DNA from 2 places in the Pseudomonas sp. CF161 genome. Region 2 is predicted to be linked to the other one. Evidence: riboswitches for the same ligand, from Rfam matches in the RefSeq annotation. Region 2 holds a riboswitch; the other holds the start of a gene.
What was found. A riboswitch is a leader RNA that binds a small molecule or an ion and turns the genes downstream of it on or off. The one in region 2 is predicted to bind cobalamin.
Positions count from the first base shown of each region.

Region 1 (4,958 bases), on a different contig from region 2:
GGGCAGTCGGCGCCGTAGTGGGGCAGCAGTTCGGCGACGATTTTCTGCAGGTGGTTGACCCCCAGGTGAATCGCCATGGTCGCGCCATGCTGGGCCAGGCTGGAGAACTCCTCGCCAGGGGGCATCGCCGTCTTGTCGGCGTAGCGGGTCAGGATCACGCTTTGCGACACGTCCGGCAGGGTCAGTTCCGCCCCGAGCAACGCGGCGCAGGCGGCGGTGGCGGTGACCCCGGGGATGATTTCAAAGGGAATCTGCAATTGGCGCAGGTGGCGGATCTGCTCGCCGATGGCGCCATACAGGCTGGGGTCGCCGGAATGCACCCGGGCCACGTCCTGGCCCTTGGCATGGGCGTCCTTGATCAGTTCGATGATCTGTTCCAGGTGCAACTCGGCGCTGTTGACCAGCAGTTCGGCGCTATGCCCCGCCAGCACCGCCTCGGGCACCAGGGAGCCGGCGTAGATAATCACCGGGCAGCGATGGATCAGCCGCTGGCCCTTGACGGTGATCAGCTCCGGGTCGCCGGGGCCGGCGCCGATAAAAAAGACGGTCATGGCTGTTTCCTGTGAAAAAAGGGGTCAAGGCAAGCCTGCAGATGAAGATTGCTCATGATCAACGCGGGGGATTATCGGGATTTTAGCCGCAGCAGGCCATGGCCAGGGTCGCCTGGGCGTACTTTTGGCGGCGGATCAGCAGTTTCGCCGGGCTCTGCGCCAGGCGTTCGGCCAGGGCCAGGGCAGCGCTTTCGGCCACGCCATAGCAGCCGGTGCGTTCGTAGGCGATTTCCGAGCGGTGGCTCAGTTGCAGCGCGTAGGGCGTGAGCTGCGAGCTGCTGAAGCAGGTCAGGGGCAGGGCCAACTGCTCGGCCAGTTGCAGCAGGCCGGGCTCTTCGCGTTTCAGGTCGATACTGGCCAGGCCCCGGACCTGATCCAGCCCGAAGCCATGGGTTTCCAGGACCTGGTCGAGCAAGGCGCGCAGCGTGTCCACCGGGCAGCCGCGCTGGCAACCCAGGCCGACCACCAGGGCCGGCGCTGCGTGCCCTTCACTCATGCCGCGTAGTGACCCGCGCTTTTACGCCGGAACAACCAGGCGCTGATCAGGCCCAGGGCCAGCCAGAACACCGCATTGGTCAGTTGCGAGGCGATTTTGAACTGTGCTTCCAGAGCCTCCGGAGCCAGCATCGAGTGCACTTCCGGCTGTGGTGCGCCAATGATGTGCGGCACGGCAATGATGGCGACACCGAGCACTTTCAGCAGCCAGTGCTGGGCAAACACGATCAGCGCGATGCCGACGGCGGTCGAGGCCGCGGTGCCGACCCACCAGATCTGCCGTTGCGCCAGGTCCGCGGCAGCGGTGCCCGGCAGCTCGGGCGGCAGGCCCAGGGTCGGCGCCAGGCAGAAGGTGGCGTAACCGGCCAGCCCCCACAGCAGCCCCTGGGAGGTGCGATTCGGCGCGCGCAGGGTGTACAGGCCGGCGAGCATCAGGGCGAAGCCGACGGCCACCACCAGATTGCCGCCAGTGGTCGACAGCACGCGCTGCCAGCCATCTTCCGGCTCCCAGGCTTCGGCATCGTGGGTGTGGCCGGCCATGGCGCCTTCGGCGTGTTCATGGACTTCAGTGGCCGGGGCCTTTTCGTAGGTTTCGGCCTGCAGAATCAGCGGGGCGACCCAGAAGCTTTGCAGCAGGGTCAGCAACAGGGCGGCCAGCAGCCCGGTAAAACCTGCGGTTTGCGCAATACGCTTGATCATGTCAGCAGCTCTCAATGGCACGGGAAGGCGGAGCTGTGACGGGTATCGTGGGCGGCGTTGTGCACCGCTTCGATATGGGAGAACCCGGCGAAATACACCAGGCACGCGCCGAGGATCGAGGCACCGATGGCGGCGACCAGGCGTTGGCTCAGGGTGGAGGTGCTGCTGGCGGATTGACTGGTGCTGCTGATGATCGACATGGCGCATCCCTCTGGTTATCAGCGGGTGGATCGAACGCAGCAAAACCCCGCGCGCCGGGCGCACAGGGAATTAACAGCGCCCGCCCACCGCGGGTTTGTTATGTGTCTATTGCGGGCCGGTCTCCGGGCTCGCGAGGGGCGGGGCTTGCGCCTGGCCTGCAAGAATCGCCTTCCCATGCCGGATGCCCGGCGCAGTGGATCTGATTCTTCGCTCGCTTACCGTTGCGGGGGCAGCACCGGACTGGTCAAGGCCTTGAGTAAGGCACGTGACGCACCGGTTTCCCGTTTCACCCTGTGAAGGGCACCCGTAACAAGGTGTGTAGGAGAGCATGGGCGGGGGAGGGCCGTCAATTGCCACTCTTTCGCAATGGCGCCGGGACCGGATGCTGGTTTCTCCCCACGCCGGCGGCCGGAGCTTGCCGACAATGCGCATTGACCGGCCCCCGCGCTCTGCGTAGCCTTGCGCACTCGAGGTTCTTCGGCGCAGTCGGCCGAAGCTAAGAAGGGAACGCGGTCCAAGCCGCGGCTGCCCCCGCAACTGTAAAGGGTCATGGTTGATGCACAGCCACTGCACGCGTCTCAAGGCGTTGGCGGGAAGGCGCGTCAATCGTCGGTTACCACCGGCACACCCTCAGCCAGGAGACCTGCCTCGTGACGAATTCTCACTACAACCGGGCGGGGTGATCCGGTGGCGAACTCTTCCGCGCAGCCATTGCCGCGGTTTTCGTCCCGTATGCCCGCCACCTTGCCAAAGGGCATCCGATGAAAACACTGGCCAAACTTCCCGTCACCATCGTCACCGGCTTCCTTGGCTCGGGCAAAACCACCTTGCTGCGGCACATGCTCGACAACGCCCAGGGGCGCCGGATCGCGGTGATCGTCAACGAATTTGGCGAGCTGGGCATCGACGGTGAAATCCTCAAGCAATGCTCCATCGGCTGTACTGAAGAAGAAGCCAGCGGCCGGGTCTACGAGCTGGCCAACGGCTGCCTGTGCTGCACCGTGCAGGAAGAATTCTTCCCGGTGATGCGCGAACTGGTAGCCCGGCGCGGCGACCTTGACCACATCCTGATCGAAACCTCGGGCCTGGCCCTGCCAAAACCCCTGGTCCAGGCCTTCCAGTGGCCGGAAATCCGCAGCGCCTGCACCGTCGACGCGGTGATCACCGTGGTCGACAGCCCGGCCGTGGCCGCCGGCACCTTCGCCGCCTTCCCGGACCAGGTCGATGCCCAGCGCAAGCTCGACCCCAACCTGGACCACGAATCGCCGCTGCACGAGCTGTTCGCCGACCAACTGGCCAGCGCCGACCTGGTGATTCTCAACAAGGCCGACCTGATCAGCGCCGAAGACCTGGCAAAAGTGCGCCTGGAAGTGGCCGAAGAGCTGCCGCCAGCGGTCAAGGTCATCGAAGCCAGCAGCGGTCGCCTGCCGCTGGACGTGTTGCTGGGCCTGGGTGCCGGCTCCGAAGAACACATCGACAGCCGTCACAGCCACCACGACCATCACCATGACGGCGACGATGCCGATCATGACGACCACGATCACGACGCCTTCGATTCGATCTCCATCGAACTGCCGCAAGCCGAGGAAAGCCTGCTGCTCGATGCCCTGACCCAACTGGTGGTCAAGCACGGGATCCTGCGGGTCAAGGGTTTTGCCGCCATCCCCAACAAGCCGATGCGCTTGCTGATCCAGGGCGTGGGCACTCGTTTCGACAAGCACTTCGACCGCCAGTGGGGCGCCGACGAGGCCCGCACCACGCGCCTGGTGCTGATCGGCCAGGAGCTGGACGCCGAGCAACTCGAAGCGCAACTGCGCGCCGCCCTCAGCGTTTAACCCATGCACCTGCTCAGGACCCAGCCCGGCGGTTTCGTGTCGGATGACAACATTGCCGACCTTGGACAAACCCCCGCCGAGCTGGTGATCCTGTGCAGCGGCGACTCCAGCCTGGCGCTGCTGGCGGAAGCGGCCCAGCAGTTGCCGGACGATTTCCCGAGCTTGCGCCTGGCCAACCCGATGCAGGTGCAGAACCACGCTTCGGTCGACCTGTATGTCGACCAGGTGCTGCGTCACGCCAAGGTGATCCTGATTTCCCTGCACGGCGGCATCGGCTACTGGCGCTATGGCGTCGAACGCCTGGTGCAACTGGCCGAGCGCGGGGTGCAGCTGATTCTGGTGCCGGGGGATGACCGCCCGGACCCGGAGCTCAGCGATCTGAGCACGGTGCCGGCCGCCGCGCGCGATCGCCTGTGGCACTTCTTGCGCCAGGGCGGGCGCGACAACGCCCTGAATCTGTACCGCTGCCTGGCCGCCAGCCTGCTGGGCCGCGACTATGCCTGGACCGAGCCGCAGACCCTGCCGCGCACGGCCATCTACCACCCCCATAAAAGCGCCGCGACCCTGGGCGATTGGCAGGCCGACTGGCACGCCGGACAGCCGGTGGCGGCGGTGCTGTTTTACCGCTCCCACCTGCAGGCGGCCAATACCGGGTTTATCGATGTGTTTTGCCAGCGTTTGCAGGCGGCCGGGCTCAACCCGTTGCCGATTGCCGTGGCCAGCCTCAAGGAGCCCGGCTGCCTGACGGTGGTCGAAGACCTGCTGGACGAGGTCGAGGCCGGGGTGATTCTGAACACCACCGGTTTTGCCCAGTCCAGCCCCGAGGCCCCGCATCTGCGGCCGTTCCGGCGCAATATCCCGGTGATCCAGGCCATCTGCGCCCAGGACAACGAACCCGGCTGGCGCGCCAGCGAACAAGGCCTGGGCCCGCGCGACCTGGCGATGCACATCGCCTTGCCCGAGCTGGATGGGCGCATCATCAGCCGGCCCATCAGCTTCAAGGACCTGGCCTGGCGCAGCGAGCGCAGCCAGTCGGACGTGGTCTGCTACCGGGCCCAGCCCGAGCGCATGGATTTTGTCGCCGAACTGGCGCGGCGCTGGATCGAATTGGCCCGGGTGCCCAACGGGCAAAAGCGCATCGCGCTGATCCTGGCCAACTACCCGACCCGCGACGGGC
Region 1 covers NZ_ATLP01000067.1:1,095-6,052, reverse strand. The annotation lists gene cobM (precorrin-4 C(11)-methyltransferase) at 1-551, opposite strand, end outside; gene CF161_RS12275 (cobalamin biosynthesis protein) at 634-1,047, opposite strand; gene CF161_RS12270 (CbtA family protein) at 1,044-1,745, opposite strand; gene CF161_RS12265 (CbtB-domain containing protein) at 1,757-1,945, opposite strand; cobalamin riboswitch at 2,042-2,269, opposite strand; cobalamin riboswitch at 2,400-2,612, shown strand; gene cobW (cobalamin biosynthesis protein CobW) at 2,708-3,781, shown strand; partial or broken gene cobN (cobaltochelatase subunit CobN) at 3,785-4,958, shown strand, end outside.
Region 1: linked by a shared signal. The riboswitch ahead of CF161_RS12265 (CbtB-domain containing protein) and the one ahead of CF161_RS21080 (bifunctional 2-polyprenyl-6-hydroxyphenol methylase/3-demethylubiquinol 3-O-methyltransferase UbiG) in region 2 are both predicted to bind cobalamin.

Region 2 (4,958 bases):
AACCGCCAGCGAGCTGCAGGGCAAAGCCTTCAACGTCAGCTACAGCGACTTGATCGACAACCGCTTTATCAGCCCGAAATAGGAGCTCGCCATGTCCAAGCGCAATTCGTGGCTGAACCGCTGCCTGACGCCCAAGACCGGCTTGCCGATCCAGGTGGTCTGGAGCGCCAGCGCCCTGGCCTGGGGCCTGCTGATCGGCTTGTGGGCGTTTCTGTCCTACGGCGGCGTGGTCCCGGCGATGTTCCTGCCGACCCCGGGGGCGGTGTTCGACGCCGCCCTGCGCCTGGCCCGCGACGGCACCCTGGGGCCCCATGTCTGGGCCAGCGTCGAGGTGGTGATGATCGGCTTCGTGATCTCATCCCTGGTGGCGGTGCCCATCGGGCTGCTGATGGGCAGCTTCCGGGTGGTGCAGGCGTTTCTCGAACCCCTGGTGAACTTTATCCGCTACCTGCCGGTGACCTCGTTCGTGCCGCTGTTCATCCTGTGGATCGGCATCGGCCTGGAGCAGCGGGTGTCGATCATTATTTTCGGCGTGTTCTTCCAGCAGCTGGTGATGATCGCCGACGTGTCCAAGGGCATTTCCAAGGACCTGATCAACGCCTCCTACACCCTGGGTTCGAGCCGCGTCGACGCGGTGCTGCACGTGATCGCCCCGGCATCGCTGCCGGGGGTACTCGACACCTTGCGCGTGACCATGGGCTGGGCCTGGACCTACCTGGTGGTGGCCGAACTGGTGGCCGCCTCCAGCGGCCTGGGCTACCTCAGCCTCAAGGCCATGCGCGGGTTCCAGGTCGATGTGATTTTCCTGGCGATCGCCGTGATCGGCCTGCTGGGCCTGGTCACCGATCAACTGTTCAGATTCCTCCGTTTGAAGGTGGCCGCATGGGCTCAGTAACCGCAACCTCTCCCACCCAACTCACCCAGGCCCGCATCGCCCCGCAGCCGGCGCCGCAACTGCGGGTGGACCAGGTCACCCTGCAATACAAGACCCCGTCGGGCAGCACCTTCACCGCCCTGGAACAGGTGTCGTTCGAGGTGCCCGACCAGCAATTTGCGGTACTGGTCGGCCCCTCGGGCTGCGGCAAGTCGAGCCTGCTATACCTGACGGCAGGCCTGGCCGAGCCGACTTCGGGCGAAATCTACGTCGGTGGCCAGCAGGTGGATGGGCCCGGTGCCGATCGCGGCATGGTGTTCCAGGGCTACACCCTGTTTCCATGGCTGACGGTGCGCAAGAACATCGAGTTCGGCCTCAAGCGCCGTGGCGTGCCGGCGGCGGAGCGCAAGGAGATCGTCGAGCACTACCTGAATGAAGTCGGCCTGCTGCGCTTTGCCGATAACTATTCCAAGCAACTCTCGGGGGGGATGATGCAACGCGTGGCCATCGCCCGGGCCCTGGCCAACGACCCGCAGATCCTGCTGATGGACGAACCCTTCGGCGCCCTCGACAGCCAGACCCGGTTGCAGATGCAGCAACTGCTGCTCAAGGTCTGGGAGCACAGCAAGAAAACCGTGCTGTTCGTGACCCACGATATCGACGAGGCGATCCTGCTCGGCGACCGGATCTTCGTCATGGGCGCCCGCCCCGGGCGGATCAAGGAAGTGCTCGACGTGCCCATCGGCCGCCCGCGCAACCTGGACATGGTCATGGACCCGGACTTTATCCGCATGAAGCGCAACATCTTCCACCTGCTGCACGACGGGCCCGAGGACGATCACTAACGGCGCGGCACCCGCCGCCTAGTCAGCCGATGCAGGCGGCAGCTATTCAAGGATATGGGTCCGGCACACTGCCAGGATTTCATCGGCCAGCGGCAAATCATCCGGACACGCTCGGGATTGATCCAGCCGTACCGCCTGCCCCTGATTTTGGGCAACGACCTGGCCGGCGTGGTGCTGCGGCTGGGCGCCGAGGTCGACGCTTCAAGTCGAAGGACGAGGTCTACGGGCGCCCTCCCCAGGCCCCTATCGGCACCGTCGCCGTGCGGATTGCCATGCCCGAGAAAGCCCTGAAGTCTGTCGCACAGGGATGCGCCAACGACAAGGAGGTCATCAAGCACCTAAGCCGCAAGCTTCAAGCTTGCGGCTTAGGTTGCTTGACGCTGCCGCCCGCCAATGGTCAGATGCGCGCCAGTTTCAGGTGTCCGCAGCCGTCGTGCTGCGGGTGAAACGGGAAGCCGGTAGGCCCTTTGGGGCGAGTCCGGCGCTGCCCCCGCAACGGTATGCGAGCGAAACATTCACACAGCCACTGTGCCTCGGCATGGGAAGGCGAATGTTTCATGCCCCTCGCGAGCCCGGAGACCGGCCTGATCCCTACATGGCAATCCGCGGTGGGCGGGTGCAGGCCTTGGCGTGCGTAGGCTGTTCCCTGCCCGTCACTTTCTGCTTCAGCTCCCGCGGGTGGCCCGACCAGGCTCAACCCGGCGCTTCCCGATGACGCTTTGCACCCCGCCCCGCCCTGCTCCCTTTGTCTGGCCCGACCACGAAGCGGCGTTTTATGCCGAGCATCTGGCCGCCTCCAACTATGTCGAACGTGTCGGCGGCTGCCTGCTGCAACTGCTCGGCCCGCAGCGGCAACTGCTGGATATCGGTGCCGGTTCGGGGATTCTCGGGCGGCATCTGCTGGCCCCCGGTGGCCAGTGGACCGTGGTCGAACCCAACGCCTACATGGGCCACTGCATCGAGCGCCTCGCGGCCCGTGCACCGGCCGTGACCCTGAGCCTGCACCCGGGTCTCTGGCAAGACATCGCTGACCTGGGCCTGGCGCCGGCACAGACCGTGCTCTGCGCCAACCTCCCGGTCAGCGACGGCCAGGCCCAGGCCTTTCTCGAGCGGGTGCGGCCCCTGGCCCGCGGCACCCTGGTGTGGAACCTGCCGGCCCAGGAAGGCCCGCGCACCTATTGCCTGTCGGGGTTCCTGCCGCCGCAATTGCACCGCAGCGACATGACCCCGGGTTATCAGCTGACCCTGGCCGAGCTGCCGGCCAGCGCCCAGCCCGACGAGATTCACTTCACCGACTGGGCGTTCAGCACGCTGTTCGCCACCCCCGAAGCAGCCCTGATGCATTTCAGGGAGAAGCTCGGCGCCCTCGATGGCGCGGCGCTGGGGCTGCTTGAACGGCATTTGCAGGATCACCTGCAACCGGCCCCGGGGGGCTGGCTGGCCAGCGCCCCGAAACGCGCCGCCAGCTTGCTCTGGCACGCGTGAACTCTCCCATAAGAACCTGCCTGCGGACCTGCCCCATGCCAAGCCTGCGCCACACCTTCGCCCTGCCCCTGTTGCTGGGCACCAGCCTCGCCACCCAGGCCGCCGACAACCCGTCGGTGCTGCAGATGGACACGACCCTGGTCAGCGCCCCCCGGGCCGGCGAGTCGCTCAAGGACGTCACCAGCACCGTGCAGGTGATCGACAGCGAACAGATCGAACGCTCCTCGGCGCGCAACCTGACCGACCTGCTGGCGGAAAACGCGGTGGGCTTTTTCAGCGAATGGACCCCGGGCCAGACCTCGATCAACATCCGCGGCGGCAATACCGATGGCCAGGGCCGGGACTTTCGCAGCCAGGTGACGGTGCTGGTCAACGGGCGCCGGGCCGGCACGGCGAATATTTCCAAGCTGTCGCCGGCCCAGGTCGCGCGCATTGAAGTGATCCGTGGCCCGGCCTCGGTGATCTATGGCAGCCAGGCCATCGGGGGCGTGATCAACATCATCACCCGCAATGGCCGCAACACCGAAGGCGGCGGCGCGACCCTGCAGGGCGGCTCCTGGGGCCTGGCCCAGGGCAGCCTGTTCCAGAGCGGCGCGTCCGGGCCGCTGGATTACTACCTGGGCCTGGACAGCGGTCGGCGCGGTGACTATCAGAGCCGCGACGGCACCCAGGAAAACACCGCGTGGAAACGCCGGGGCGGGTTATTGGCCCTGGGCTATGACCTGTCCGATGACCAGCGCCTGGACCTGACCCTGCGCTCGGACGGCATCTACGACGCGGGCTTTCGCGGTTCGCAATGGGACTACAACAACTACGACAACCGCTATAACCAGTCCCTGGAAGCCAACTGGACCGCCAAGCCGAGCGACTGGCTGAACTGGGCGGCCCAGGTCTACGCCCTGCGCGATGTCGACGACCTGCACTGGGGTTCCGAGCGCCAGGGCAACGGCAGCCCCGGGTTCAGCAAGGACCATATCGAGCGCCGCCTGGACGCCTATGGCCTGAAGCTGACGCCGCAGTTGCTGCTGGGCCCCGGCACCGACCTGCTGCTGGGCCTGGACCTGGAAAAAAGCACACTGCGCAATGATCGTTTCCGCGTGGCCATGAACGGCTCCACCAGCAGCCAGGTGGCGCCCTACGACATCAACTCCGATGACCTCAGCGCCGCACTCTACGCCGAGCTGATCCAGCGCCTGATGGACGACCGCCTGACCCTGCGCGCCGGTTCGCGCTACAGCTATGGCCGCTCGAGCACGGTCAAGACCGACTACATGCCGACCCTCGAAGAGCAGACCCGCAGTTTCGATGAAGTCACCTACAGCCTCGGCGCCGCCTTCGAGGCCATGCCCGGGGTCAAGCTGCGGGCCGGGGTTTCCACCGGATTCCGCGCACCACTGGCAGGCGAGCTGGCGGCCGACTTCACCACCACCAGCGGCAGCCAGACCCTGGGCAATGCCGACCTCAAGCCCGAGACCAGCCTGCAATACGAAACCGGCATTACCCTGACCAGCCGCTACCAGTTCTTCGACCTGGCGCTGTTCCAGAACCGGATCCAGGACCGCATCACCAGCCGGCCCCTGGGCGGCAACGTCAGCCAGTACGTGAACGGCGACGGCGACGCGGTGATCCGTGGCCTTGAAGCGCAATGGCAATACGACCTGGCCCGCGCCCTGGCCCTGGGTGACGAACGCATCCTGCGGATCAACAGCAACGCCAACTGGAACTTCGACATGGACGACAAGGGCGCCGCCAGC
Region 2 covers NZ_ATLP01000094.1:2,537-7,494, reverse strand. The annotation lists gene CF161_RS21095 (ABC transporter substrate-binding protein) at 1-82, shown strand, start outside; gene CF161_RS21090 (ABC transporter permease) at 92-895, shown strand; gene CF161_RS21085 (ABC transporter ATP-binding protein) at 883-1,719, shown strand; partial or broken gene CF161_RS33465 (NADP-dependent oxidoreductase) at 1,837-2,009, shown strand; cobalamin riboswitch at 2,119-2,322, shown strand; gene CF161_RS21080 (bifunctional 2-polyprenyl-6-hydroxyphenol methylase/3-demethylubiquinol 3-O-methyltransferase UbiG) at 2,431-3,204, shown strand; gene CF161_RS21075 (TonB-dependent receptor) at 3,240-4,958, shown strand, end outside.